Regions from separate parts of the Streptomyces nanhaiensis genome, predicted to be linked through region 4. Evidence: riboswitches for the same ligand, from Rfam matches in the RefSeq annotation. Region 4 holds a riboswitch; each other region holds the start of a gene.

Region 1 (7,273 bases), on a different contig from region 4:
AGTTCAAGGGCTCCGAGAGCGGCAAGACCTTCCCCTCCCCCGGTGCGCGCAAGCTCAACGCCGCCTACTCCATGGACGGCGCCACCCTGCTGGTCCGCACCGTCGAGTACAACACCGGCCTGCACATAGACCACTACGCGGAGATCGGCTTCGGCGGCTTCGCCTCCATCGTGGACGCCCTGGGCGGCGTGGAGATGGACATCCCCCGCGACATCAAGGACAAGAACTCCGGCGCCGACTTCAAGAAGGGCCGCCAGACCCTCGACGGCGCCCAGGCCCTGGCCTTCGTCCGCAACCGCTACGAGGCCGGCAGCGACCTGGAACGCACCAAGAACCAGCAGAAGTTCCTCTCCGCCCTGGCGAACCAGGCCGCCACCCCCTCCACGGTCATCAACCCCTTCAGGCTCTACCCGACGCTGGGCGCGGGGCTGGACACCCTGATCGTGGACGAGGACATGGGCCTGTTCGACCTCGCCTCGATGTTCTGGGCCATGAAGGGCGTCTCGGGCGGCGAGGGCACCTCGATGAACATGCCGATAGCGGGCTCCGCGCCGCAGGGCTCGCTCAAGTGGGACATGGCCAGGGTCAAGCAGCTCGTCGGACAGCTGAAGAACGGTGAGAAGGTCACGGTCAGGGCCGACTGAACCCGCCCGCGCGGGGAAGACGCCACCATGGCCATGTGAACGTGTGGGCCCCGGACCGCCCGGTCCGGGGCCCACACGCGTCTCCTTCCCGGGTCCCGGGGGCTCCCGAGCCCGGGAGGGGCGGGAGCGGTGGCGGGAAACGACAGGGGGCACCCCCGAAGGGGTGCCCCCTGGGCCGCGGTCGTGCTGCGGTGCGGTCCCGTGCGGCGGGAACGGCGTCCTACGGCAGGTTGCGGGCCATGACGATGCGCTGGACCTGGTTGGTGCCCTCGTAGATCTGGGTGATCTTGGCGTCGCGCATCATGCGCTCGACCGGGTAGTCGCGGGTGTAGCCGTAGCCGCCGAGGAGCTGGACGGCGTCCGTGGTGATCTCCATGGCGGCGTCGGAGGCGTAGCACTTGGCTGCGGCGCCGTAGAAGGTCAGGTCCTCCGCCCTGCCGTCGGCGCCGAGGGTGACGCGCTCGGAGCGGGCGGCGGCGGCGTAGGTGAGCTGGCGGGCGGCCTCCAGCTTCATCGCCATGTCGGCGAGCATGAACTGCACGCCCTGGAAGTCGCCGATCGGCTTGCCGAACTGCTTGCGCTCGGCGACGTAGCCCTTGGCGTAGTCCAGCGCGCCCTGGGCGATGCCGAGGGCCTGGGCCGCGATGGTGATGCGGGTGTGGTCCAGGGTCTTCATCGCGGTGGCGAAGCCGGTGCCCTCCTCGCCGATCATGCGGTCGGCGGGGATGCGGACGTTGTCGAAGTAGACCTCGCGGGTCGGGGAGCCCTTGATACCGAGCTTCTTCTCCGGGGCGCCGAAGGAGACGCCCTCGTCGCCCTTCTCCACCACGAAGGCCGAGATGCCCTTGGAGCGCTTGGCGGGGTCGGTGACGGCCATCACGGTGTAGTACTCGCTGACGCCGGCGTTGGTGATCCAGCGCTTGACGCCGTTGAGCACCCAGAAGTCCCCGTCGCGCACGGCGCGGGTCTTCATGCCCGCGGCGTCCGAGCCGGCCTCCGGCTCGGAGAGGCAGTAGGAGAACATCGCGTCGCCCTTGGCCAGCGGGGCGAGGTACTTGCTCTTGAGCTCCTCGGAGCCGGACAGGACCACCGGGAGGGAGCCGAGCTTGTTGACGGCCGGGATCAGGGAGGACGAGGCGCAGACGCGGGCGACCTCCTCGATCACGATGACGGTGGCGAGCGCGTCGGCGCCCGCACCGCCGTAGGACTCGGGTACGTGGACGGCGTGCAGGTCGTTGGCGACCAGCGCGTCCAGGGCCTCCTGCGGGAAGCGGCCCTGTTCGTCCACCTCGGCCGCGAAGGGCGCGATCTTCGCCTCGGCGAGCGAGCGCACCGATTCGCGGAGCATGTCGTGCTCCTCCGACGGACGGTAGAGGTCGAAGTCGGTCGATCCCGCCACGGTGTCTCACTCCCTGGGTGCGCTGCTGCTAACTACCGTTAAGTAACACAATTCTAGTGGTCCGCCGTCTCCACGGATACATGAGTTTGCCGACACCGGCCCCGCGGGCTCCCCCCTCGGCCCCCGCCCGCCCCGGCGGCGGCCGGATATGCTCACGGGCAGCACCTCGCCCGCGTCCCAGGAGCAGTCCATGGCCCTCAGAATCACCGTGATCGGCACCGGTTACCTCGGCGCGACGCACGCCGCCGCCATGGCCGAGCTGGGCTTCGAGGTGCTGGGCCTGGACGTGGTGCCGGAGAAGGTCGAGACGCTGTCCGCGGGACGGGTGCCGTTCTACGAGCCCGGTCTGGAGGAGCTGCTGCGCCGCCATGTCGCCGGGGTGGCGGGCTCGACCGGGCGGCTGCGCTTCACCACCTCCTGGGAGGAGGTGGGCGCGTTCGGGGACGTCCACTTCGTCTGTGTGAACACCCCCCAGAAGCAGGGCGAGTACGCGTGCGACATGTCCTACGTGGACAGCGCGCTGGACTCCCTGGCCCCGCACCTGGCGCGGCCCGCCCTGGTGGTGGGCAAGTCCACGGTGCCGGTGGGCAGCGCGGACCGGCTGGCCAGGCGGCTGGCGGAGCTGGCCCCTGCGGGCGACGCGGCGGAGCTTGCGTGGAACCCGGAGTTCCTGCGCGAGGGCTTCGCCGTGGAGGACACCCTGCGCCCGGACCGCATCGTGGTGGGGGTGCGCTCGGCGCGCGCGGAGGAGCTGCTGCGCGAGGTGTACGCGAAGCCGGTGGCCGAGGGCTCGCCGTTCGTCGTCGCCGACTTCCCGACGGCGGAGCTGGTGAAGACCGCCGCGAACTCCTTCCTGGCCACCAAGATCTCGTTCATCAACGCCATGGCCGAGGTCTGCGAGGCGGCCGGCGGCGACGTGGTGAAGCTGGCGGAGGCCATCGGGTACGACGACCGGATCGGGCGGAAGTTCCTGCGCGCCGGGATCGGTTTCGGCGGCGGCTGCCTGCCCAAGGACATCCGCGCGTTCATGGCGCGGGCGGGCGAGCTGGGCGCCGACCAGGCGCTGACGTTCCTGCGCGAGGTGGACTCGATCAACATGCGCCGCCGCTCCCACATGGTGGAGCTGGCCCGCGAGACGGTCGGCGGCACGTTCCTGGGGCAGCGCGTGGCGGTGCTGGGGGCGACCTTCAAGCCGGACTCCGACGACGTACGGGACTCGCCGGCGCTGAACGTCGCGGGCCAGATCCACCTGCAGGGCGGGCAGGTGACGGTCTACGACCCCAAGGGCATGGAGAACGCCCGGCGGGTCTTCCCCACCCTCGGCTACGCGGACAGCGTGCCGGAGGCGGTGCGCGGGGCGGACGTGGTGCTGCATCTGACGGAGTGGCGCGAGTTCGGGGAGCTCGACCCGGAGGCGCTGGGCCAGGCCGTGGCGCACAAGCGCATCCTGGACGGCCGCAACACCCTCGACCCGGTCCTGTGGCGCAAGGCGGGCTGGTCCTTCCGCGCGCTGGGCCGGCCGACGGCGTAGGGCCCGCTCCCCGCCCGCGGGCTTCCGCCCGCAGGGCCTGCGGGGCCCGCCGGGAGCGGCTCGGTCACCGGAGGACCGCCGTGCGTGGTACTTCCGCACCTTCGCCCGGCCGCCGCAGACGGCCATGGCGACCGGCGCCCGCGGCCCGCCGGGCTCCTGTCGCGGTACGCCCGGCGGCGGTCGTGCGCCTCGCACACCTCGGGGCGGGACCAGACCAGGCGCCGTCGGCCACTGCGGTGCGCGCTCCCGGATCAAGTCGTCAGCAGGCGGCAGACCGGGTAGCAGAAGCAGTGATCCACGGCACAGGAGGGAAGAGCACCATGGCCATCACCACACTGCGGGACGTAGTCGTACTGGACTGCCCGGAACCGGGGAGGCTCGCCGACTTCTACGCACGGATGCTGGGAGGGAAGGTCGAGGGCGAGGGCAGGTGGGTGGAGGTGACGTTCGACTCGGGCTCCCTGAAGGGCCGGACGTTCGCCTTCCAGGAGGCGCGCGGGTACGTGCCGCCGCAGTGGCCGAGCGCCGAGCGGTCGCAGCAGTTCCACCTCGACTTCTACGTGCCCCGCGAGGAGCTGGACGCGGCCGAGCGGGAGGCGCTGGATCTGGGGGCCGAACTCCTCCAGGGCGACGGGGGCGAGCGCGACTTCCGCGTCTACCGGGACCCGGCCGGGCACCCCTTCTGCCTCTGCGTGGAGTGAGACGGCCGGCCGCCGGGGCGCGGTGGGGCAGGGCGCCGGGGCGAGGAACGAGGAAGAGGCGGGCGGGGCGGGGGTGTTCGCACACCCCTGCCCCGCCCGCCTCCCGACCGGCTCCGGACTCGGTTGACCGGGCCGGTGAGGGTCAGGTCCCTCAGATGCTGACGCCGTTGGCCCGCAGGTAGGCCAGGGGGTCGATGTCCGAGCCGTAACCGGGGGCGGTACGGATCTCGAAGTGCAGGTGCGGACCGGTGCTGTTGCCGGTGGAGCCGACGGCGCCGATCTGCTGGCCGGCGCTGACCGTCTGGCCGGCGCTGACCGACAGCGAGGACAGGTGGCCGTACTGGCTGTACCGGCCGTCGTTGTGACGGATGACGACCTGGTTGCCGTAGGCCCCGCCCCAGCCGGCGGAGACCACGGTGCCGCTGGTGACGGCCTTCACCGGGGTGCCGGAGGCGGCGGCGAAGTCCTCACCGGTGTGGCCGTTGGACCAACGGGCGCCGGAGGCCTTGTAGGAGCCGGACGGAGCGGCGTTCACCGGAGCGGTGTAGCCGGTGACCGCACCGCGGTCACTGCGGTCGGCGCGCTCGGCCGACTGCTGCACGGCCTCGGCCTTCTCGGTCTTCTCGGCCTTGGGGGCGGCCTTCGGGGCCGGCTTGGCCTCGGGCTTGGCCTCGGGCTTGGCCGCGGCCTTCTGCTGGGTGGCGGCGCCGCCCAGGGTGAGCTCCTGACCCGGGAAGATCAGGTTCGGGTTGTCGCCGATGACCTGGCGGTTGTCCTCGTAGATGCGCTCCCAGCCGCCCTGGACGCCCTGGGCGTTGGCGATCTTGGAGAGGGTGTCGCCGCCGACGACCTCGTAGGAGGTGCCGGCGCCGGCGCCGTGGTCGTGGCTGTGGCTGTGGCCGTGGGCGCGCTCACCGCGGTCCGCGCGCTGCGGCGCGGCCTGGGTCTTCTGCTGCTTCGGCTCGGCCTCGGCCTTCGGAGCGGCGGCCGGGGCCTGCTCCTTCTGCTCGGTGGGGTTGCTCTGGCCGTCGGGGGAGACGGCCGGGGCGGGACCGCCCTTGGTCAGGCCGGCCTTGACCGAGCACACGGGCCAGGCGCCCGGGCCCTGTCCCGCCAGCACCTTCTCGGCGACGGCGATCTGCTGGTCCTTGGTGGCGAGGTCGGCACGCGGCGCGTACTGGGTACCGCCGAAGGCGGCCCAGGTGCTCTGCGTGAACTGCAGGCCGCCGTAGAAACCGTTGCCGGTGTTGATGCTCCAGTTGCCCGTGCTCTCGCACTGGGCGACCTTGTCCCAGGTCTCGACGGAGGCCGCGTTGGCTCCGCCGGCGGCCATGAGGGGAAGGGCCATGCCGGCGCCGCCCACGGAGATGGCGAGCGACAGGCGGGTGAGACGGCTGTTGCGCATACGACGGTGACGTCCGCGTGCGGACATAGGTGTGCTCCTTCTCCTACGCCTGCGAGGTGAGCTGTCGGGTTCGGGCTGGAGTTGCCCGGCCATGTGTGCCGCGGCGCGTGGCGCGCGGCATGGCTTCACCCCAAGCCGTCCCGTATGAGCCCGGGACGGCGACTTACCTTGGGTCCCCCGCTCCTGTCATCGGGTGGTGTGGATGGTCCAGCCCGCCGCCGTTGACAGGATTCGGCGTTCGACAGCGGGCCGCCGCACATTCGTACGGCACGGCCAGAACGGTAGACACATCGTTTCCGCCGATACAAGCCGATGGGTCACAGGACGCCCGTTTCGAAGGCTTTGATGATCGTCGGATCGTCACCGTCCGCTGCGTTCACTTCCCGAAGAGTGGCGGAACCCGCCTCTGACGCGCTGTCACTTCTCGCCACTGCCAGGGGCGATGACGCAGAAGGCCCTCCACCGGCACGCAGAGCGACGTACCGGGGAGGGCCGGCTCGTGAGTTGAATCACGAGGAGGTCAAGGAGCTATCCGTCGAGCTGTCCGATGGTGGCGATCGACGGGCCGCGCCTGGTCCGCTCGTGGCGGGCGACCGCCTCCGCGTCGCGCAGCACGCGCACCGCGTTCTTCCAGGTGAGCTTCGCGAGGTCGGCCTCGGACCAGCGGCGGTCCAGCAACTCGGCCACCAGATGCGGATATCCGGACACATCGCTCAGATCGGACGGGGTGAAGGCCGTGCCGTCGAAGTCGCCGCCGATGCCGATGTGGTCGATGCCCGCGACCTCGCGCATGTGGTCCAGGTGGTCGGCGACCGTCGCCGCCGTGGCCACCGGGCGCGGGTTGGCCTCCTCGTACGCGCGCTGGACCGCCAGGCCCCTCTCGCTGCCGTCCAGGGGGTGAAGGCCGTGGGCGCGCATGTTCTCGTCGGCGGCCTCGGTCCAGGCGACGGCGGCGGGCAGCACGAACTTCGGCACGAATGTGGCCATCGCCACACCGCCGTTGACCGGAAGCCGCTCCAGCACGTCGTCGGGGACGTTGCGCGGGTGGTCGCACACCGCGCGGGCCGAGGAGTGCGAGAAGACCACCGGCGCCGTCGTCACCCGCAGGGCGTCGCGCATGGTGGCGGGCGCCACATGGGAGAGGTCCACCAGCATCCCCAGCCGGTTCATCTCACGCACGACCTCCTCGCCGAAGCGGGTCAGGCCGTCGTGGCGCGGGGTGTCGGTGGCCGAGTCCGCCCAGTCGATGGTGTCGTTGTGGGTGAGTGTCATGTAGCGCACACCCAGCCGGTACAGGGCACGCAGTGTGGCCAGGGAGTTGTTGATGGAGTGGCCGCCCTCGGCGCCCGTCAGGGAGGCGATGCGGCCCTCGGCGCGGGCCGCCTCCATGTCGTCGGCGGTGAAGGCGAGCCTGAGGTCGGCCGGGTGGCGGTCGGCCAGCCGCCGCACCACGTCGATCTGCTCCAGGCAGGCGCTGACGGCGGCGTCGCCGGTCAGGTCGGTGCGCACGTAGACCGACCAGAACTGCGCCCCCACCCCGCCCGCGCGCAGCCGCGGGATGTCGGTGTGCAGATGGGCCGACTGGTCCCCGGC
Region 2 (7,273 bases), on a different contig from region 4:
TCGGGCCGCCCGCAGGGGCAGCGGTGCGCGATGGCGCGCAGACCGCGCGGCGGGCGGCCGAGCTGCTGCTGGAATGCCTCGACGTCGGCTTCGGTCGGCGCGGTGGGCTCGGTACGGGGCGGGGGCGTTTCCATGTGGCCAGGATGCCTCAGGGGTGTCGGGGCCGGGCGCGGGGGCCCGGCGGGGCGGTCGGGGTCCGGGCCGGTTCCGGACCGCTCAGGGGCGCTGCCCGGCGGCGCCGGAGGCGTCCGCCGCGTCCACTCCGTCCCACAGGTGCCGGTACCAGGCCTGTTCGGCGGGACCGGACTCCGCGGTGCGGCGGGAGCGGGAGGCGCCCTCGCCGGTACGGCCGGACGTACCGCGCGGGAGGACGTAGCCGGTCTCGCCGGGGCGCACGTAGAGCAGGTGCTCGCGGATCATCCGCTCCACGTAGGCCGGGTCCTTCCAGCGGGCCTTCAGATCGCGCTTCTCCTCGACCCGGCCGCGCAGTTCCTCGACCAGGCGCCGCTGCTCCTCGATCTCCGCACGCTGCGAGACGTACTGCCGCATGGGGTAGGCCAGGGCGACCACGAGCGAGCACAGGACCAGGACGAGCAGTGCGGCACGGCCGGTCAGCCGGCTGCGGCGCGGGGCGCGCATCCGGCGGTTCTGGGCGCGGTAGACGCGCTCGGCCGCCTGTGTGCCCAGTGCCCTGAGCCTGGTCGCGGTGGAGAACCTGTCCCGTTCCGCGGCCACCTCGCCTCCCCTGCTGCCCTGTCGTCGCCGTGCCGTCGCGGTGCGCCGCCGTGTACCGCCGCGATGCCGCCGTGTACCGCCGCGATGCCGCCGCGTCCCCGCCACCGTACGGGACGGCGGCGGGGACGCGGTGACGGCGGGGCCGCTTCCCGCGGCCGTGCTCAGCGCTCCGCGGAGCGGCTGCGTTTACCGGTCCGCGGAGCGGAACCGCGGGAACGCCGAGCGTCCGGCGTACACCGCGGCGTCGTCGAGGATCTCCTCGATGCGCAGCAGCTGGTTGTACTTGGCGACGCGCTCGGAGCGGGCCGGGGCGCCGGTCTTGATCTGGCCGCAGTTGGTGGCGACGGCCAGGTCGGCGATGGTGACGTCCTCGGTCTCGCCGGAGCGGTGGGACATCATGCACTTGAAGCCGTTGCGCTGGGCCAGCTCGACGGCGTCCAGCGTCTCGGTCAGGGAGCCGATCTGGTTGACCTTGACCAGCAGGGCGTTGGCGGCGCCCTCCTCGATGCCGCGGGCCAGGCGCTCGGGGTTGGTGACGAACAGGTCGTCACCGACGAGCTGGACCTTGTCGCCCAGGCGCTCGGTGATGGTCTTCCAGCCGTCCCAGTCGTCCTCGAACAGCGGGTCCTCGATGGAGACCAGCGGGTACGCCTCGACCAGCTCGGCGTAGTAGTCGGTCATCTGGGCGGCGGTGCGCTCCTGGCCCTCGAAGACGTAGCGGCCGTCCTTGTGGAACTCGGAGGCGGCGACGTCCAGGGCGAGGGCGATGTCCTGGCCGGGGGTGTAGCCGGCCTGCCCGATCGCCTCCAGGATGAGGTCGAGCGCCTCGCGGTTGGAGCCGAGGTTCGGGGCGAAGCCGCCCTCGTCGCCCAGACCGGTGGAGAGCTCGCGCTCCTTCAGCACCTTCTTGAGGGTGTGGTAGACCTCGGTGCCCCAGCGCAGGGCCTCGGAGAAGGACTCGGCGCCGATCGGCGCGATCATGAACTCCTGGATGTCCACGTTGGAGTCGGCGTGCGATCCGCCGTTGAGGATGTTCATCATCGGCACCGGCAGCAGGTGCGCGTTCGGCCCGCCGAGGTAGCGGAACAGCGGCAGGTCGGACGCCTCGGAGGCGGCGTGGGCGACGGCCAGCGAGACGCCGAGGATGGCGTTGGCGCCGAGGGAGGACTTGTCCGGGGTGGCGTCCAGGTCGAACATCGCCTGGTCGATCAGGCGCTGCTCGGTGGCGTCGTATCCGACCAGCTCCGGGCCGATCTGCTCGATGACGGCGAGGACGGCCTTCTCGACGCCCTTGCCGCCGTAGCGGCTCTTGTCTCCGTCACGCAGCTCAAGGGCCTCGAAGGCGCCCGTGGAGGCGCCGGACGGAACGGCTGCACGACCGGTGCTGCCGTCGTCGAGGCCGACCTCGACCTCGACCGTGGGGTTGCCTCGCGAGTCGAGGATCTCGCGGGCCACTACGACGTCGATGGACGGCACGAGGGTCTCCTTCGTGTGTGTCGGGCGTGTGTGTCGGGTCTCAGTGCCCTGAGCCTATCCGGCCCGCGCACGCCACCTCGCCGACAGCCCGTGCCATACGGCGGAACGGAGGGTGAAATCGCAGCTCAGCGCGGGTGAGAGCATTTTGTTTCCAAATTGAATAAACCCGGTGCGGCGCGCCCTCCGCCGGGGGAGGTGACACACCGCACCGGGCTGGCGCCGCCGGGTGACGGGAGCGGCGCCGGGGCGGGCACAGCAGGGGATCAGACCCGGAGCTGCTGGCCGGGGAAGATCAGGTTGGGGTCGTCGCCGATGACGTCGGCGTTGTCCTGGTGGATCCGCTGCCAGGTGGTGCCGTGGGCGGCGGCGATGGCGCGCAGCGTGTCGCCGGACTTGACCGTGTAGCCGGACTCGGCGCCGTCCCGGTGGTCGTCCGCCCGCTCGGAGGCGCCCCGCGGCAGCGACCCGGACTGCTTCTGGGACTGCTCCTGCGACTGGCTCCGGTACTGGTTCCGCGGCTGAGGCTGCGAGCGGTCGCGCGACTCGGAGTACGTCCGCCCGGCGCCGGGGCCGACGGAGCGGCCGCCGCCCGGGTCCACCTCGGCCGCGGGCCCGTCGGCGGTGAGGCCGCCCTTCTCGGCGCAGGCCCAGGCGCGCGGCCCCTGCATGGCCAGCAGCCGCTCGGCCACGGCGATCTGCTGCTCCCTGGTGGCCAGATCGGCGCGCGGCGCGTACCGGGTGCCGCCGGCGGCCTCCCAGCTGGACTGGGAGAACTGCAGACCGCCGTAGTAGCCGTTGCCGGTGTTGATGGACCAGTCGCCGCCGGACTCGCACTGGGCCACCCGCTCCCAGGTGTCGACGGAGGCGGCCGAGGCGCCCGGCGCGCCCGCCACCGGAACGGCGATGGCGGCGCCCGCGGCGCCCGTCAGCGCGGCCGCGCGGACGGCTCTGGCGGTGCGGCTGTCGTGCCCCTTGCCGGTGAACAGCATGGACGTCCCTTGTCTCACCGACGCCTGCGAGGTGAGCTGTCGGGTTCGGGCAGTGAGCAAGCCCGGCCGTCCGGGGCGCGGAGCCCCGGGCGACTTCACCCCAAGCCGCCTCGGACCGTGCGGTCCTGGGCGGCGCCTACCTGGTTCCCCCGCTCCTGCCATCGGCGCTGACGCGACGACTGCCCACCGGCCGCCGGCAGGATTCGGCGCTGCGGTCGGTGGCACTCGCGGTGCGAGCGACACGACGGTAAGCACACCGGGGCATACGTCTCAAAGCATGTCAGAAACCCGCGGTTCACCCTTTCTGACGCCCGCACGGATGGAACCCGCAGGTCAGGTGAGGAGCGTTAGGCCGGACAGGAACGACACGCCGCAGTCGCCCGGGAGGGTCATCCCGCAGGGCCGTCCGCGCTCATCCGAGAGTGAGCTCCTGTCCCGGCAGGATCAGGTCCGGATCCTCGCCCACGACGTCCTTGTTGCTCTCGTACAGCCCGCTCCAGCCGCCCGGCACGCCGTGCTCCTGGGCGATCGTCACGAGCGAGTCCCCGGGGCGCACGAGGTAGCCCTCGTCCGTCCCGCGGGTGCCCAGACCGCTCACGGTGCCCGCCAGCGCGGGGCGCTCGGCGCGGGCGGAGCGGTCGGCGGCCTCCCCGGACCGCTCGTCGCCGGCGGCCTCCCGGCCCTCCGGCGCCCGGCTCTCCGCCCCGCGTTCCAGCTCCAGTTCGCGCGGGTCGCGCTCGCCGCGGTGCTTTCCGGTGCCCTCTCCCGCCTCGGCGCGGGCGCCGTCCTTCGCACCGCCGTCCTTCGCGCCCTCGTCCTCGGCGCCGTCCCGTGCAGTGCCGTCCTCCGCGGCGCCGCCCTTCGGGGCCTTCCGCTCGTCCCCGGCGCCGCCCTTCGCGCCGCCGGACCCGTCCTCGTCCTCGCCGGCGGCCGGGGACTCCTCCTCCGCGTCGCCGCCCGGCAGGACGCCGTCCAGGAGGCCCCCGCCGCTCCCGCCGTCCCGCGCGTCCTCCTCCGGCAGGAGGTTGCCCGGGTCGATGGCCGGGGCCTCGCCGGTGGTGTCGTGGCGCAGCCCGGCATTGACGCCGCAGGAGGGCCAGGCCTCCGGCCCCTGGTCGGCGAGGATCTTCTCGGCCACCGCGACCTGCTGGCTGCGGCTGGCGAGGTCGGGGCGCTCGGCGTACGACGTGCCGCCGTACTGCTCCCAGATCTCCTGGGTGAGCTGGAGGCCTCCGTAGTAGCCGTTGCCGGTGTCGGCGCTCCACAGGCCGCCGCTCTCGCACTGCGCGACCCGGTCCCAGGTGTCGAGGTCTGCCGCCTGCGCGCCCGCCGCCCCGAGCAGGGGGATGGCGAATCCCGCGCCGGTCACTCCTGCCGTGACGAAGATGGCGGGAGCCTGGCGGGGGCGGCGGTGTCTACCGTTCCCGGAAAGCATGTGTGGAGCCTCTCGTGCGTGGACAGATGACAAGGTCGAGCGGTTGACGGCTGAACGTAGCGTCACCGGGCCGATCATCACAAGTCAGTGTCTCGCAGATCACGCACTGATCACGCACATGACTGTGCGTCACCCGCGCACCGGGTCGAACTCCACCGGCAGTTCGCGCAGTCCGCGCATGATGAGGCCGCCCCGCCAGCGCAAATCGGCAGGTTCCGCCGCGAGCCGCAGGTCGGGGAGGCGTCCCAGCAGGGCCGTGAGGGCGATCCGCCCCTCCAGCCGCGCCAGCGGCGCCCCCAGGCAGTAGTGGATGCCGTGTCCGTATCCGAGGTGAGGATTGTCACCGCGCGTGAGGTCCAGGGTGTCCGGGTCGGCGAACCGCGACGGGTCGCGGTCGGCGGCGGCCAGCACCACCAGCACCGGATCGCCGGTGGCGATCCGCTGTCCGCCGATCTCCATCGGCTCGGTGGCGAACCGCCAGGTCGCCAGCTCCACCGGCCCGTCGTAGCGCAGCAGTTCCTCCACCGCCGTCTGCAGCAGTGCGGTGTCGCCCGCCGCCGACGCCTCCTGGAACAGCCGCCGCTGCCCCGGGTGGCGCAGCAGCGCGTAGGTGCCGTTGCCGATGAGGTTGACGGTGGTCTCGAAACCGGCGAACAGCAGGATGAACGCCATCGCCGCGGCCTCGTTCTCCGTCAGGTGCTCGCCGTGGTCGCTCGCCCGGATCAGGCCGGAGATCAGGTCCTCGCCCAGGTCGCCGCGCTTGCGGTGGATCAGGTCGGCCAGGTACGCGCGCATCCGCTTCACCGCCCGGCCCACCCCGCCGCGCGGGCCGCCGCCGTGACGCAGCATCATGCCCGCCCAGTCGCGGAAGTCGTCCTGGTCCTCGGCCGGGACGCCGAGCATGTCGCAGATGGCGTGGATCGGCAGCGGGAACGCGAACTCGTGGATGAGGTCGGCGCTGCCGCGCGCCGCGAAGCCGTCGATGAGCCGGTCGGCCAGCTCCCGTACGCGCGGCTCGAAGGCCGCCACCCGGCGCGGGGTGAACGCCTTGGACACCAGCCGCCGCAGCCGGGTGTGGTCCGGCGGGTCGATGTTGAGCAGGTGCGTCATCAGGTTGGCGCTGCGCTCGCCCGGGATCCCCACCTTCCCCTTGCCGTGCGCGGCCTCGCTGTGGTGGACGGGGTTCTTGCTCAGCCGCGGGTCGGCCAGCGTCTCGCGCGCGTCCTCGTACCGCGTCACCAGCCACGCCTCCACCCCGCTGGGCAGCACGGTGCGGTGCACGGGCGCGTGCTCGCGCAGCCAGGCGTACGCGGGGTAGGGGTCGGTGGCGAACTCGTGCGAGAACAGGGCGGGTGGGTGAGGAGCGGCAGGAGCGGGCGGGTGAGGAGCGGCAGGAGCGGGCGGTACGGCGGGCGGGGGCGGGGGGCGGTCGGCGCCGGCGTTCTCGTGGTCCACGCCTCCGACGCTAACGCGGCCCCCGTACGCCCGGCGGAGCGGCCCGTACGCCCGCCGCCTCACCGGACGCGGCGGCCCTCCCCCGGCAGCGTCAGCGCGACCAGCAGCAGACAGCACCCCAGGACCACCGCACCGGTGCGGAAGGCCAGGGCGTAACCGGGGGCGAGGGCGTCCGGGGCGTCGCCGGTGATCCGGGAGGCCGCGACGGTGGAGAGCACCGCCAGCCCCAGGGAACCGCCCATGGTGCGGGAGGTGTTCACCATCGCCGAGACCACGCCCGCGTCCCGGTGCGGGGCGCCCGAGGTGGCCAGGGAGGCCAGCGGGGTGGCCAGCAGCCCGGTGCCGAGCATCGTCGTCACCCCCGGCCCCATCACCGTGGCCGCGTAGCCGCCGTCGGCGGCCATGACCGAGCTGAACCACAGGAAGCCGCACGCCGCCAGCGCCACGCCCGTCAGCGCGGTGTTGCGGGCCCCGATCCGGTGCATCAGCCGGGGCGCGAGCTTGGACCCGGCCACGACGCTGAGCGAGTGCGGCAGGAACCCCAGGCCCGCCTGGAGGGGCGTGTAGAGCAGCACGTTCTGCATGTACAGCGACATGAAGTACCAGGAGGAGACCAGCGCCGCGCCGCACACGAACATCGCGGCGTTGGCGGCCGACACCGACGGCAGCCGGAACAGGCGCAGCGGCATCAGCGGCGCCCCGGCCCGGGACTCCACCGCGACGAACACCCCCAGCAGCGCCAGGCCGCCCAGCAGGGGCACGAGCGTGACCGGCTCGGCCCAGCCGGCCGCCTCCGTCTGCACGATGCCGTAAGCCACCGCGCCGAGACCGCCGGTGACCAGCACCGCGCCGGGCACGTCGAGGCGGCGGGCGCCTCCGGCCGGATGGTCCGCCGACAGCCGGAGCGCGACCGCGAGCAGCACGAGCACGCCGATGGGCACGTTGACCAGCAGTACCCAGCGCCAGGACAGCGCCTCGGTGAGCACACCTCCGACGAACCCGCCCGCCGCGCCGCCCCCGGCGCCCACCGCCGTCCAGGTGCCGATGGCCCGGGCGCGGGCCGGCCCCTCCGGGACGGAGGTGGTGAGCAGGGTCAGGGTGGACGGGGCGAGCACGGCGGCCCCCGTCCCCTGCACGGCCCGCGCGGCCAGCAGTTGCCAGGGCTCCTGGGCGAGGCCGCCGG
Region 3 (7,273 bases), on a different contig from region 4:
GGCGTGGGTGACATCCGGGTGGAGGACGTACCGGAACCGAAGATCCACGAACCGTACGACGCGATCGTGCGGATCACCTCGTCGGCGATCTGCGGGACCGACCTGCACTTCGTGCGCGGCACGATGCCGGGCATGAAGGAGGGGCGGATCCTGGGCCACGAGGCCGTCGGAATCGTGGAGGAGGTCGGAGCGGGCGTGCGGAACTTCCGCCCGGGCGACCGGGTGGTGGTGCCCTCCACGGTCGCCTGCGGGACGTGCAGCTACTGCCGGGTCGGCTACTACGCCCAGTGCGACAACGCCAACCCCGGCGGGCGCCGGGCGGGCACGGTGTTCTTCGGCGGTCCCGAGGCCGCCGGCGGCCTGGACGGGCTGCAGGCGGAGTACGCCCGGATCCCGTACGCCCACGTCGGGCTGGTGCCGCTGCCGGACACCGTCGACGACGCCCAGGCGATCCTGCTGTCCGACATCTACCCCACGGCGTGGTTCGGCGCGCGGCTGGCCGAGATCGGCTCCGGCGACACGGTCGCGATCCTCGGCGCCGGCCCCGTGGGCCAGTCCGCGATCGCCTGCGCCCGGCTGCAGGGCGCCGGGCGGATCATCGTGGTGGACGGCGTTGCCGACCGCCTGGACCTGGCCCGCGACCAGCACGCCGAGACGGTCGACTTCAACGCCGAGGAACCCGTCGAGGCGGTCCTGGACCTGACCGGCGGCATCGGTGTGGACCGGGTGGTCGACGCGGTCGGCGTCGACGCCGAGCGTCCCGCCCGCGGCCCGGCCGCCGAGGCCCTGGCCGGGCAGGCGCAGGATTTCGACCGCGAGCGCGACGAGGTCGCCCCCGAGCAGCGGCCCGACGGCGACACCTGGGTCCCCGGCGACGCGCCGTCGCTGGCGGCCCGCTGGGCGGTGCGGATGGCGGCCAAGGCCGGCACCGTCGGAACCATCGGGGTCTATCCGCCGCAGGTGGAGCACTATCCGTTCGGCGAGGCGTTCATGAAGAACCTCACCCTGCGGATGGGCAACTGCAACCACCGCCGCTACCTGCCCCGCCTGGTGTCCATGGTCGCCTCCGGCGAACTGGACCCCACCCCGCTGCTGACCCGCTGGGCCGAGGTCCCCGACGCCGTCGAGGCGTACCGGACGTTCGACCGCCGGGAGTCGGGCTGGACGAAGGTGGCCCTCGGCGTGGACGGCCACGGCTCGGTCGCCCCCGGCCTCGGTGAGGCGGCCGGTACCGGAGCGGCCACCACCGCGGGGACCGGGCGGACGGGGGGAAGGTGAGCGCCGCGGCAGCGTACGCGGGGAAGCGGGTCCGCGAGACCGGCGGCCCCCACCGCGCCGGGCGCCCGCGGACGGCCCGCGCCGAGCGAGGGGGAACGCCTCCGGCCGCTCCGGCGGGCCCGCCGAGTCCGGGACCGGGCGCCACCGACCGGGCGCCGAGCCCCCGGACGGCGGCCTGAACCGGGCCGCCGTCGGGCCGCAGCCGGACCGCGCAGCGGAAGCGGCCCCTCGCGTGAAGGCGTGCGAGGGGCCGCTTCCGCTGTCCGCCCCGTCTCGCGGGCACACCGGAAAACCGGCAAAACGCCTATGAGATGTCCAATTGGCCATTGAGGCGAAAAACCCCGGTGGGGAACTTATGGCAGCCATGTTCGCCAATGGCTCCTGTCGTGAACAACGCCCCATAAAGGACTGGTCGTTCGGGAGGTGTGCCGGGAATCACACCTTCGTGCTCCTCGTGTGCCCGCCGCTGAGATCCTTAATTGCCGGCGGCCGAAATTCCTGGCCGGAAAGCGTTTTGACGGGTGTGCCGCCCTCCGCGCCCCGGTTTCCGGCCGGTTGCCGGACACGCACGGCGGCCATGTTTGTCGGATCGGTGACAAAGTGAGGGGCCGTCGGATTTCCGGCGCCTTGTCTTCCGTGAATTCCCTGTGTTTATGTGGCCTGGCCTTCGCCGCCCATGGTGGGGGCTCCACCGCCGGGACGCCGAGTCCTGCCGCCCGGCCGGGGAGAGGCAGCAGCCGACCACGGCAGGAGCGGGGAAACCACATACGCGCCGTGCCGCGCCTTCGGCGGCCCGGCTTGGGGTGAAGCCGATTCCCGAAGCCCCTGACGCGAAGGGAACGGCCGGGCAACTCCAGCCCGAATCCGACAGCTAACCCCGCAGGCGTGGGAGAGGAAGCACACCCATGTCCCGTGGTCGTCACCGCCGCCCCCGCACACCCCTGATATCCCGTCAGTTCTCGCGCGTCTCCCTCGCGCTCACCGCCGGCGGCGCGGGCATCGCCGCGCCGCTGGTCGCCGCCGGCAGCGCGAACGCTGCCTCCACCGAGGTGTGGGAGAAGGTCGCCGAGTGCGAGGCCGGCGGCAACTGGTCCATCAACACCGGCAACGGCTACTTCGGCGGACTGCAGTTCTCCCAGTCCAGCTGGGAGGCCGCCGGCGGCACCGAGTACGCGCCGCGCGCCGACCTGGCCACCAAGGAGGAGCAGATCGCCGCCGGCGAGAAGCTGCTCGCCCTCCAGGGGCCGGGAGCCTGGCCCACCTGCGGACCCGCGGCCGGGCTCGGCCGGGACTCCGGCGCCCCGGCCGGCGGCACCGCCACCCAGACGCGCGGTGAGTCCAAGGTGAGAGCCGGGACGGAGACCGGGGCGAAGTCCGCGGCGAAGCCCCGGGGAGAGCGCGGGTCCACCGCCGGCTCCCACACCGTCGCCTCCGGCGACACCCTCCACTCGATCGCCACCAGCCACGGTGTCGAGGGCGGCTGGCAGGCCGTCTACGACGCCAACCGCGAGATCGTCGGCGGCAACCCGCACCTGATCTTCCCCGGCCAGGAACTGGCCCTGTCCGCCCGTTCCTCCGCTGGCGGACAGGAGCGCGCCCCGGAGCGCGCGGACCGGACACAGACCCGCCCGGCCGCCAAGAAGACCGTGCCCCAGGCCTCGCCGAAGGCCTACGCGAACAACCTCGACGGCTGGATCCGCGAGGCCCTGGACATCATGCGTGCCAACGGCATCCCCGGCACCTACGAGGGCATCCACCGCAACATCATCCGCGAGTCCGGCGGCAACCCGAACGCGATCAACAACTGGGACATCAACGCCCAGCGCGGCACCCCCTCGATCGGCCTGCTCCAGGTCATCAAGCCGACCTTCGACGCCTACCACGTCCCGGGCACGGCCAACAGCCAGTACGACCCGGTCGCCAACATCGTCGCGGCCTGCAACTACGCGGCCGACCGCTACGGCTCGATCGACAACGTCAACGGGCCCTACTGAGACGGCCGGGCCCGCGGGCCCGGCGGCCCCGCCCCCGCATCCCCGCCCCTTGTGGCGGCGCGAACGCGCCGCCACAAGGGGCGGGGCCCTTTCGGGGGGAGGCCCTCCACGGGATATCTTGATGTCGAGCAATGTTGCAGACGTGGAGCGGAGCACCCGGTGACTGACTCGACCATCATCTACACACAGACCGACGAGGCCCCGGCCCTGGCGACGTACTCGTTCCTGCCGGTGGTCAGGGCCTACGCCGCCAAGGCGGGTGTCGCCGTGGAGAGCCGCGACATCTCCCTGGCGGGGCGGATCATCGCGGTCTTCCCCGAGTACCTCAAGGAGGAGCAGCGCATCGGTGACGCGCTCACCGAGCTCGGCGAGCTGGCCAAGACCCCCCAGGCCAACATCATCAAGCTGCCGAACATCTCGGCCTCCATCCCGCAGCTCAAGGCCGCCGTCGCCGAGCTCCAGGAGAAGGGCTACGCGCTGCCGGACTACCCCGACGACCCCAAGACCGACGAGGAGCGGGAGATCCGCGCCCGCTACGACAAGGTCAAGGGAAGCGCCGTCAACCCGGTGCTGCGCGAGGGCAACTCCGACCGCCGCGCCCCCGCCTCGGTGAAGAACTACGCCAAGACCCACCCGCACCGCATGGGCGCCTGGACCCCCGAGTCCAGGACGAACGTCGCGACCATGGGCGTGGACGACTTCCGCTCCACCGAGAAGTCCGCGGTCCTCGCCGAGGACGGCGCCCTCCGCATCGAGCTGGTGGGCGACGACGGCTCCACCACCGTGCTGCGCGAGTCCGTACCCGTGCTCGCCGGCGAGGTCGTGGACGCGGCCGTCATGCGGGTGGCCGCGCTGCGCGAGTTCCTCAAGGAGCAGGTAGCCCGCGCCAAGGCCGAGGGCGTGCTGTTCTCGGTCCACCTGAAGGCCACCATGATGAAGGTCTCCGACCCGATCGTCTTCGGTCACGTGGTGCGCGCCTTCTTCCCGAAGACCTTCGCCGAGTACGGCCAGACCCTCGCCGCCGCCGGCCTCACTCCGAACGACGGCCTCGGCGGCATCCTCAAGGGCCTGGAGTCGCTGCCCGAGGGCGCGAAGATCAAGGAGTCCTTCGAGGCCGAGCTGGCCGAGGGCCCCGAGCTGGCCATGGTCGACTCCGACCGCGGCATCACCAACCTGCACGTCCCCAGCGACGTCATCGTCGACGCCTCCATGCCGGCCATGATCCGCACCTCCGGCCACATGTGGGGCCCCGACGGCCGGGAGCACGACACCCTCGCGGTCCTGCCCGACAGCTCCTACTCCGGCGTCTACCAGGCCGTCATCGACGACTGCCGCGCCAACGGCGCCTTCGACCCGGCCACCATGGGCTCGGTGCCCAACGTCGGCCTGATGGCGCAGAAGGCCGAGGAGTACGGCAGCCACGACAAGACCTTCGAGATCCCCGCCACCGGCACCGTCCGGGTGACCGACGGCGACGGCAACGTCGTGCTGGAGCAGACGGTCGGCGCCGGCGACATCTTCCGCATGTGCCAGACCAAGGACGCCCCGATCAGGGACTGGGTCAAGCTGGCCGTCACCCGCGCCCGCGCCACCGGCGCCCCGGCGGTGTTCTGGCTGGACGAGACCCGCGCCCACGACGCCATGCTGATCGAGAAGGTCCGCACCTACCTGGCCGAGCACGACACCGAGGGTCTGCGGATCGAGATCATGGCGCCGGTGGAGGCCACGAAGTTCTCCCTGGAGCGCATCCGCCGCGGCGAGGACACCATCTCGGTCACCGGCAACGTGCTGCGCGACTACCTCACCGACCTGTTCCCGATCCTCGAGCTGGGCACGAGCGCCAAGATGCTCTCCGTCGTCCCGCTGATGAACGGCGGCGGCCTGTTCGAGACCGGCGCCGGCGGCTCCGCGCCCAAGCACGTCCAGCAGCTGGTCAAGGAGAACTACCTGCGCTGGGACAGCCTGGGCGAGTTCCTGGCCCTGGCGGTCAGCTTCGAGCACCTCGCGCAGACCACGGGCAACGCCAAGGCCCAGGTGCTGGCCGACACCCTCGACCGGGCCACGGCCACCTTCCTCAACGAGGACAAGTCTCCCACCCGCCGCATCGGCGGCATCGACAACCGCGGCAGCCACTTCTACCTGGCGCTGTACTGGGCGCAGGAGCTGGCGAGGCAGACCGACGACGCCGAGCTCGCGCAGGCCTTCGGCCCGCTGGCGCAGGAGCTGACCGAGCAGGAGCAGACGATCGTCGGCGAGCTGGTCGCCGTCCAGGGCTCCCCGGCCGACATCGGCGGCTACTACCGGCCCGACGACGACAAGGCCTCGGCCGTGATGCGCCCGTCGGAGACCTTCAACCGGGCCCTGGCGAGCCTGGCCTGACGCGGCGGGCGCGGGGGCCGTCCCTCCGCACCCGCGCCCTTCCCGTGACGCCGCCGCCCCGGCCGGACCCCTCGTCCGGCCGGGGCGGCCTTCCCTGTCTCCCGGGGGCGTGAGCCCGGCGGGCGCCGCCGGTACGCCCGGCCCGCCCGTGCGCTCACTCCGCCCGTGCGCTCACTCCGCCCGTGCGCTCACTCCGCCCGTGCGCTCAGTCCTCCCGTACCCGCAGGACGACCTTGCCCGCCGCGCCGCGCCCGTCGAGCTCGCGCAGCGCGTCCGCGGCCCTCTCAAGGGGGTGGACGGAGCCGACCAGCGGGTCGAGCGCACCGCTCTCCAGATGGGGCAGGATCTCCTCCCACTGCTCGCGCAGGTACTCCGGCCGGGGCAGCCAGAAGGCGCCCCAGCCCACCCCGACGACCTCGATGTTGTTCAGCAGCAGCCGGTTGACCTTCACGGTGGGGATCTCGCCGCCCGTGAAGCCGACCACCAGCAGGCGCCCCTCCGGGGCGAGGCTGCGCAGCGAGTCGGTGAAGCGGTCCCCGCCGACCGGGTCGAGGACGACGTCGACGCCCCGCCCCCCGGTCAGCTCCGCCACCGGCTGCCGGAACCCCTCGGCGAGCACCGTCTCGTGGGCCCCGGCCCGGCGGGCGACCTCCGCCTTGGCCTCGGTGGAGACCACCGCGATCACCCGTGCCCCCAGGGCGCGCGCCATCTGCACCGCCGCCGTGCCCACGCCGCCCGCGGCCCCGTGCACCAGCACCGTCTCGCCCGCGCGCAGCCGCCCCCGGCGGGCCAGCGCGAAGTGGACCGTCAGGTAGTTCATCGGCACCCCGGCGCCGGCCGTGAACGACAGCCGCTCCGGCAGCGGGAAGACGACCGACGGGTCGGCCGCCACCCGTTCCGCGAAACCGCCGAAACCGGGGAAGGCGGCCACCCGGTCGCCCGGCGCCAGGCCGCTGCCCCCGGGGGCGCTGCGGACGGTGCCGGCCACCTCCGAGCCGGGTACGAACGGCGGCTCGGGCCTGAGCTGGTACCGCCCGCGGGTCAGCAGGACGTCCGGGTAGGTCACGCCCGCGGCGTGGACGTCGACGAGCACCTGGCCCGGGGCCGGCCGCGGGTCGCCGGTGTCGGCGACCCGTACGGCGCCGGGGCCGTCCAGGGACACCACCTGTACTGCGCGCATGGGGACGGGGATTCCTTCCGGGAGAGCGGACGGTGGGGGAGCGGCGGGGTCAGCGGTAGGTGAGCAGTGCGCGCCGCTCCCCGGTGAAGTGCGCATGGTCGTTGAAGGCCAGCAGGCTGATGCCGGAGGAGCCCGCGGCGAGGGTGGTGATCGCCGCGTTGACGGCGACCCGGTTCAGTGCCACGACCCCGGCGGGCGGCGCGGACAGCAGCCCTCCGCACAGGGCCGCCAGCACCCCGCCGGAGGTGACCACCACCGCGTCGCGCCCGGGCCCGAGTCCGGCGGCCAGCTCCCGCAGCGCGCCGGCGGCACCGGAGGCGAACCGCTGCCAGCCGCCCTCGCCCGTGTCCGCCATCCACGCCTCCAGGGCCCGGTCGAGGAGTGCCTGTACGCCGCGCGAATCACCGCGCGAGCCGGCGGGGGCGGGGGCGGGGGCGTCGGT
Region 4 (7,273 bases):
TCGACTCGCCGGGACGCCGGACATCGGGAAGATTGGAGGGGTGCACGGCGACGGGCGGCAGGAGACGGGCGGGAGCAGGATCCGTGCCCGCGCCGTCCCTGTCATCGGCCGCCCGCCCTGGATGCTGCCCCTGCTGCTGATCCTGCTGGGGCTGGTGATCAATCTGCTGACCCCCGCCGACGTGTTCCTGAGCGCTCCGCTCGCCGCGTCGTCCCTGGTCGCCGCGGCCCTGTGGACGTTCCGCGGCACGGCTCTCACCGCGGCCGTCTCGATGACCGTGGTGACCGGCCTGCTGACGCGTGGGGACCTGCCCCTGGCGGAGATCCTGGTACGGCTGGCCACCAACGCCACCGTCAGTGTGCTGGCACTCGTCCTCAGCCGCGTCCTGCAGCACAGCGAGGTCAGTGTGGCCTCGGCCCACCGGGTCGCCGAGGCCGTCCAGCTCGCGGTGCTGCCCGTGCCGCCCGGCCGGGTCGGAGACCTGAGAATCGCCGTCCGCTACGAGGCCGCGCAGGCGCACGCCCGCATCGGCGGCGACCTGTACGGCGTGCAGCGGACGCCGTACGGGCTGCGGCTGCTGGTGGCCGACGTGCGCGGCAAGGGTACGGACGCCGTCGGCACGGCCACCGTCGTGCTCGGCGCCTTCCGGGAGGCGGCCGAGACCGAGGAGGACCTGGCGGCGGTCGCCGACCGCGTCGAGCACGCCCTGAACCGGGAGGCCGCGCAGCGCGAGACGGGAACGGGCCGCTCGGAGGAGTTCGCCACGGCCGTGCTCGCAGAGGTCCCGGCCGGGCAACCGGGGAGCCTGCGGATCGTCAACCGGGGCCATCCCCCGCCGGTGCTGCTGACCGGGGAGGGAGAGGTGCGGCTGCTGGAGCCGGACACGGGGGCGTACGCGCTGCCGCTGGGACTGGGTGACCTGGCGGGCGCCTCCGTGAGCGGGCGGACCGGACCGGTCCCCTTCCCGCCCGGCTCCCTGCTGCTGCTCCACACCGACGGCCTGACGGAGGCGCGGAACGCGGCGGACGTCTTCTACGACCTGGCGGAGGGGCTGCGCGGCCGGCGCTTCGCCGGGCCGGCGCCCCTGCTCGACCACCTCCTCGCGGACGTCGACGCGCACACTCGCGGGCACCGGTCCGACGACATGGCGCTGCTGGCGGTCATGCGCGACCCGGAGTCCCGGGAGCCCTCGGGGTCCTCGGAGCCCTCGGAGCCCTCGGAGCCCCCGGGGTTCCCGGAGCCTCCGGCCTCCGGTGACCTTCCGTAGCCGACGTACGCCCCTCCGCATAACATCTGAGGCAACGTCAGGCGGTGTGGCGTGCGTCTCACGCGCCGGTCCGGCGGTCGACTCGCCCGAATTGGCCCGCCAATGCCCCGATAGTCCTCCGTCAAGAAAGCCCCATGTCCGAAGAGGGGACTTGGAATCCGGAGCGCACCTCTATTAACGTTCGATAACGCAGCGCGGTCGTCACTGTCGCCGAAGAGGGCGGCACCGTGCGCCGTCGCCGAATCCCGTACGCGCGGCCCCGCCAACAGCGAGGACGCGCCCAGGGAACCGGGGAACCACCAATTGGGGTGAATCGGATTGATGCGGCATGCCCGTATGGATCCGTAGGAGACCTTCCTGCTCCGAACCCGTCAGCTAACCCGGTAGGCGAGAAGGAAGGAAAGGAGAGCGCCCCAGTGGCGTCCAGCAGCCCGGCCCCCGAGGTCTCGTACGACCCGCACACCGCCGCTTTCACCCCTTTCGGCCCGGAAGGCGACGGCGACCGGCCGGTGTGGAACCCGACCGAGGAGTCCGTCCGCCCGGTCCGCGGCCGGCACCGCGTCGCCAAGCAGCGCAACGGCATGGCCCGCAGCGGAGCGGTCCTCGGCGTCGGCATGATCGCCGCCGTCGGCGCGGGCGGCATAGCCACCGCCAAGGACAAGTCCCCGGTCGCCATCTCCCTGCCGGACGTGGACCTCGGCGCCGTGGCGGAGGGCATCCCCGTCGTCGGTGGCATGGTCTCCGGCGGTGACGACGGCGGCCCCGCCCCGCAGGGGGAGGCCACCAGCCCCTTCGGCGGCACCGTAACCCAGGCCGGCCTGGACACCTCCGACGCCACCACGACCGTCGTGACGGCGGACGCCGGCGAGGTGCTGCGGGCACGCATCCTCCAGCAGGCCGACCAGCAGCAGACCGGCGCCGCCCAGGCCGCGCTCGAGAAGGCCGCCGAGCAGGCCGCGGACGAGGCGGCCGACGAGGCCGCCGAGCAGGCCGCCGAAGAGGCGGAGAAGGCCGCCGCGGAGGAGGCCGAGCGCAAGCGCAAGGCCGCCGAGGAGGCGGCGCGCAAGGCCGAGGCCGAGCGCCTGGCCAAGCTCGCGGCCAGCTACACCCTCCCCCTCACCTCGTACCAGATCACCTCCACCTACGGCCAGTCCGGCTCGATGTGGGCCAACAACCACACCGGCCTGGACTTCGCGGCCCCCACCGGCACCCCGGTCAAGGCGGTGCACAGCGGCGAGATCGTCGAGGCGGGCTGGGCGGGCTCCTACGGCTACCGCATCATCCTCAGGCTCGACGACGGCACCGAGATCTGGTACTGCCACCTGTCCTCCATGACCGTCACCACCGGCAAGGTGACCACCGGCGACGTCATCGGCCGCGTCGGCTCCACCGGCAACTCCACCGGCGCGCACCTCCACCTGGAGGTCCGTCCCGGCGGCGGCGACCCGATCGACCCGCTGACCTGGCTGCGGAGCAAGGGCCAGTCCATCTGACGGCGGTCCGGCCGGCGGCCCGCGGGCCACGCACCCGCGTCCCCGCACGCCGGTTTCCACGCCCCGGCGGCCCTGGTGGCTCATCCCCCCCGACACCAGGGCCGCCGGTCCTCTCCCACCCGCGTGCGCCCGCAGTGCCCAAGGTGCCCAAGCTGCCCAAGGTGCCCACCGGGCCTGTCACGCCCGCCGTGCCGCCGCGGCCCGCTCCGCCGGCTGCCCGGGGCGCTCGGTGGAGAACAGCAGCCGGTAGCGCGCCACGTCGTTGCTCACCATCCCGGGGAAGTTCCGCACCCGCTCCCACAGCGGAGACGGCGAGCCGATGCCCCTGCCCGGCGCCTCCAGCGCGTCGATGTGCGCCTGCTCGCTCTCCCACTCCGCGTAGTTGACCACGCGTGTGCCGTCCGTGCTCAGGTGGAAGTGGGCCGAGATGCCGCCGGGCGGCAGGCCACCGCCGGCGCCGTCCTCCTCGATCGCGGCGGCCACGGTGTCCACCCACGCCCGCTGCCGCGCCTCGTCCGGCCCCTCGAACCCGACTTCCACGACCACCACGCACCCCGGCTCGGGCCGCCTCCCGCCCCGCTCCCGTCCGTTCCGCTCCCGCGGCAGGCTTCGGTAGAGCCGGGTGCGCGTCAGCCGCAGCCGCTCGATCCCCGGCACCGCGTCGTCGATCTCGTCGTTGCGCTCCTGCCGGTGGGTGCGCACGTACTCCTCGTACGCCTCCTCACCCGTCCACTGGGAGTAGTGCAGCAGCGTCCGGCCGTCGGTCCCCGCGTAGACGCTGTACGACAGCATGTCCGGCGTCGGCCACTCCCGCTTCCCCCAGGCGGCGGCGACGGCGTCCGCGGCGGCCCGCTGCCGCTCGGGCGTGCCGACGTCCCAGACGCTGATGAGGACGGCTCCGGCCTCGGGGCGGGCGGGGTCGGGATGTACGGGTGTCACGGACATGGGTGTGCCTCCTCGTCGGTCGCATGGCGTGCCCTCATGCCACGGAACCACCTTCACAGTTGAAGTCGCCTTGAAGTCAAGGAGGCTCGGGCCGGTCTCCCCGGTTCGGAGCGGCCCGCCCTCCCCACCGGCACCCGGACGGCCGTTAGCCTCGGCTCCGACCGGTACGGCGGGAGGCGGAGGCTGACCATGGGGGCGAGGGCGAGGGCGAGGGCGAGGGCGAGGGCGAACGGCGCGGCCGGCACGAACGGCGCGGCGACGGGGGAGGGCTCCTCCCCGCGGTTCACCAGGACGGTCTGGTGGTTCGTGTTCCACACGGCGTGCGCCACTGCCGCGGTGGCCCTGGCCTACCTCGCCCCGGCCGCGCCGCTGAGCCGGTGGCTGAGGGGCCCGGCCACACTGACCGCCTGCCTCCTGATCCCGCTGGCGGCCCTGCTGGTGCCCGTACTCGAACCGCGCTCCGTCCCGTGGAACCGGCGCAAGGCCGCCTGGCAGCTCGCCTTCCCCGTCCTCACCGGGGTCGTGCTGGGCGTCACCGCCGGGCAGGCCGGGCACGACGACGGCCTGCGGGAGCGGGGGCGGTGGACGCAGGCCGTGGTCGTGGAGAAGAGGAGCGGGAAGACCGACCGGTGCGTCCTGCGCGACCTCTCCGGCAGGGAGGTCTCCCCCGACCTGACGCAGGGCAGCGGCTGCGAAAGGCACGTGGCGGAGGGCGACGTCCTGCGCGTACTCCACGACCCCGAGGGCGCGGCCGAGCCCGCCACGGACGAGGACACCCCCTCGTACGACGGTGTCCTGGTGGGGGCCGCACTGGCGCATGTGGCGCTGGGCACCTGGGGCAGCGCGCGCATGCCGCGCCTGAACCCGGGGAGCCGGACGAACCCGGTGAACCCCGCGCGCCCCGGGCACGGCGGCCGGTCCGCGCGGACCGGCCGCCGGCCGTGAACGGCCCACTGCCGGATCAGGCGGGCAGCCGCTCCTCGATCGCGGCGACGACCTCGTCCGCCTCCGGCTCGGTGCGCGGGCGGAACCGGGCGGCGGGGGTGCCGTCCGCCGCGATGAGGAACTTCTCGAAGTTCCACTGCACGTCCCCGGCCTGCCCCTCGGCGTCGGCCAGCTTCGTCAGCTCGGCGTAGAGCGGGTGCCTGCCGTCCCCGTTGACGTCGATCTTCTCCAGCATCGGGAAGGTGACGCCGTAGGTGGCCGAGCAGAACGTCCCGATCTCCTCGGCGGTGCCGGGCTCCTGGCCCATGAACTGGTTGCACGGCACGCCGACCACGGTGAACCCGCGGTCGGCGTACTTCTTCTGCAGCCGCTCCAGGCCCTCGTACTGCGGGGTCAGCCCGCACTTGGACGCGACGTTGACGATCAGCAGCACCTTGCCCCGGTGCTCGCCGAGGGTGGTGGGCTCGCCGGTCAGGGTGCGCAGGGGGATGTCGTAGAGGCTCATGCGCCCTGTCTAGCAGAGTTCGCGTCCGCGCCCGCCGTGAGCCTTGACACCCTCCAGGAACGTTTCCCACGCCCCCGCCGGAAACCTCAGCACGGGCCCGCCCGCCCCCTTGCTGTCCCGCACCGCCACGCTCCCCGGCCCGTACGCCGCCTCCACGCACTCGGTCGCTCCCGCGCCACTGTACGAGGACTTGAACCACTCGGTCCAGCCGTCTGTGGACTGCCGTCGCATCAAAGCTCCTCGCAGGCTCGCTCGATGATGGCCGCCGACGCCGAGACGTCCAGCGCCTGCGCTCGCAGGTATTCGAACGCCAACCCATAGCGCTCCAGTTCCTCCGGCTTCTCCATGAACAGGCCACCGCCGAGGATGTCCACATAGACCACGTCCAGCGCGGGTGTGGGACCGCCCAGCTCTGCGTCAGCGAACTGGTCGCGAACGTCATCCTGCACGTCGGCGAGGGCGCGTCGATCACACTGCGCTTCTCGGCTCGCGGGCGGCGTCTCCGCATCGAGTTGGCCGACCCTGACCCCCGCCGGATCCCCGTCCTTCTCTCCAGCCCGGACGACGCGGAGTCGGGACGAGGCGTGGCGCTGCTCGATGCGGTGGCCGCCGACTGGGGTGTAGTCCTCCATGCGGACGGCAAGGTCACGTGGTGCGAGTTGGACATCGCCCCCGGCGCCCCGGAGCACCTGCCCGGAAATCCGCGCCCCGTTGGAGCGGACGTGCTCCTCAACCTCTACGGCCGCACGGAGCCGACGTCCGGCCGTCTGACCGGCGTTGTCACCGAAGACGCGGCCGTACGGCTGATCGCCGACGTCCTCCACTGGCTGAGCGCCCACGGCCACGACCCGGACACAGCACTCGACCACGCACAGACGCGCTTCGAGGCGATGGCGACGCCGGCGGACGCCGGCCTGTGGAACTGACGGCCTCGGCGGTCACGCACCGCTCGCGACGGCCGTGTGCGTCCACACGTCCGCCGGAAGCGGGTGAGCGAGCCGCCACACGACGCCCATCGGACGGCTGCCCTTGTGGGACACGTACTCGGCCGGGCCCAGCAGCATCCAGGGTCCGGGGCCGCCCATGTCCGTCGTCTTGAAGCGCCGGGCGAAGAGCAGGACGTGGGTGCCGAGCTCCCGGTGGTGCCGGTAGCGCCGCCCGGTGGGGGAGGCCTCGGAGGTGGTGCTCTGGGACTCCCAGTGGAACAGCTCCTGGCTCAGGGCGTAGTCCTTGTACCGCGTCTGCGGGGAGAAGTCCTTCTCGTCCTTCTCCAGCGTCACGAGCAGGGCGTCGGTGCGCAGGTTCTCGCACCAGCGCACCCCCTCGCGGAAGTTGACCGGCCTGAGGCCGTCCAGATCCGCCTGGCCCAGGGCGGTCAGGATCTCCTCGCGGTTGTAGAAGGCGTGGACTGTCAGGGGGACGGAGGCGTGCGGGCCGTCGAGCGGAATCGGGTAGTGCCCGGTGTGCTCCAGGTTGTACCCCAGGAGTTGGCGCACCTCGTCGCGGAACGCGGTCTGCCCGCGCAGGGACTCCAACCCCTCCCCGTAGTCGTCGAAGCCCCCACCGCCCGGCCACAGGGAGAAGAACAGCATCCGGGCGTACGCCTGCTCCCTCGGGGCCAGCGACGCGTAGTGCGGGGCGCCGTCGGTGAGGAGGCGGGTGTAGGCGGTCACCCGCTCGGGGTCGTCCACGTGCAGGAAGGCCGAAGCGCGCCTGAGCAACTCGGCTTCCCCGTCCGGCGCCGCGCCGGATATGAGCCCGGCGCGGCGCAGCAGGCCGGTCCAGGAGTTCTTCCCCCGATACAGGTCCCTGGGCTCCCGTCCGCTCTCGCGGAGGTAGGAGCCGAGGCTTGGCTCGGCGTAGGAGGCGATCTCGCGGGCGAGCCGGGTGGCGTTGACGGTGATGTTGCTCCGGATGTTCTCCAGGACACGTTCCTTCGACTTGCGGTCGAGGACGATCTGGCAGCCGGAGGGGAGTTGGGGGAAGTCCTCCTCTGCATGGCGGAGCAGTCTGGTGCGGCCGAGGTCGGTCAGCGCGCGGAACCGCTCCTCGAAGCGGAACTCCCGGCGGTGCTGGCCGATGAAGTCCAGCACGGTGAGCACGGCTTTGTCCTGTGTG

What was found. A riboswitch is a leader RNA that binds a small molecule or an ion and turns the genes downstream of it on or off. The one in region 4 is predicted to bind cyclic di-AMP.
Positions count from the first base shown of each region.
Region 1: it holds a riboswitch for cyclic di-AMP, as region 4 does, so the genes downstream of both, ACLIYP_RS14925 (transglycosylase family protein) here and ACLIYP_RS24230 (M23 family metallopeptidase) in region 4, are expected to answer to the same signal.
Region 2: it holds a riboswitch for cyclic di-AMP, as region 4 does, so the genes downstream of both, ACLIYP_RS18155 (transglycosylase family protein) here and ACLIYP_RS24230 (M23 family metallopeptidase) in region 4, are expected to answer to the same signal.
Region 3: it holds a riboswitch for cyclic di-AMP, as region 4 does, so the genes downstream of both, ACLIYP_RS07630 (transglycosylase family protein) here and ACLIYP_RS24230 (M23 family metallopeptidase) in region 4, are expected to answer to the same signal.

Region 1 is NZ_JBKJFM010000058.1:7,743-15,015, forward strand. Features, by position in the region: gene ACLIYP_RS14905 (LCP family protein) at 1-644, shown strand, start outside; gene ACLIYP_RS14910 (acyl-CoA dehydrogenase) at 865-2,043, opposite strand; gene ACLIYP_RS14915 (UDP-glucose dehydrogenase family protein) at 2,234-3,574, shown strand; gene ACLIYP_RS14920 (VOC family protein) at 3,895-4,275, shown strand; gene ACLIYP_RS14925 (transglycosylase family protein) at 4,427-5,707, opposite strand; cyclic di-AMP (ydaO/yuaA leader) riboswitch at 5,712-5,889, opposite strand; gene ACLIYP_RS14930 (dipeptidase) at 6,209-7,273, opposite strand, start outside.
Region 2 is NZ_JBKJFM010000081.1:858-8,130, reverse strand. Features, by position in the region: gene ACLIYP_RS18170 (DUF501 domain-containing protein) at 1-134, opposite strand, end outside; gene ACLIYP_RS18165 (FtsB family cell division protein) at 217-735, opposite strand; gene eno (phosphopyruvate hydratase) at 922-2,211, opposite strand; gene ACLIYP_RS18155 (transglycosylase family protein) at 2,475-3,200, opposite strand; cyclic di-AMP (ydaO/yuaA leader) riboswitch at 3,207-3,377, opposite strand; gene ACLIYP_RS18150 (transglycosylase family protein) at 3,613-4,569, opposite strand; gene ACLIYP_RS18145 (cytochrome P450 family protein) at 4,765-5,982, opposite strand; gene ACLIYP_RS18140 (MFS transporter) at 6,150-7,273, opposite strand, start outside.
Region 3 is NZ_JBKJFM010000018.1:32,462-39,734, reverse strand. Features, by position in the region: gene ACLIYP_RS07635 (zinc-dependent alcohol dehydrogenase) at 1-1,278, shown strand, start outside; cyclic di-AMP (ydaO/yuaA leader) riboswitch at 2,004-2,177, shown strand; gene ACLIYP_RS07630 (transglycosylase family protein) at 2,184-3,272, shown strand; gene ACLIYP_RS07625 (NADP-dependent isocitrate dehydrogenase) at 3,432-5,651, shown strand; gene ACLIYP_RS07620 (NADPH:quinone oxidoreductase family protein) at 5,857-6,831, opposite strand; gene ACLIYP_RS07615 (histidine phosphatase family protein) at 6,881-7,273, opposite strand, start outside.
Region 4 is NZ_JBKJFM010000141.1:494-7,766, forward strand. Features, by position in the region: gene ACLIYP_RS24225 (PP2C family protein-serine/threonine phosphatase) at 41-1,267, shown strand; cyclic di-AMP (ydaO/yuaA leader) riboswitch at 1,494-1,672, shown strand; gene ACLIYP_RS24230 (M23 family metallopeptidase) at 1,684-2,760, shown strand; gene ACLIYP_RS24235 (antibiotic biosynthesis monooxygenase) at 2,938-3,705, opposite strand; gene ACLIYP_RS24240 (hypothetical protein) at 3,895-4,650, shown strand; gene ACLIYP_RS24245 (glutathione peroxidase) at 4,667-5,155, opposite strand; gene ACLIYP_RS24250 (DUF397 domain-containing protein) at 5,165-5,386, opposite strand; partial or broken gene ACLIYP_RS24255 (Scr1 family TA system antitoxin-like transcriptional regulator) at 5,386-5,565, opposite strand; partial or broken gene ACLIYP_RS24260 (ATP-binding protein) at 5,599-5,718, shown strand; gene ACLIYP_RS24265 (hypothetical protein) at 5,740-6,081, shown strand; gene ACLIYP_RS24270 (DUF3427 domain-containing protein) at 6,094-7,273, opposite strand, start outside.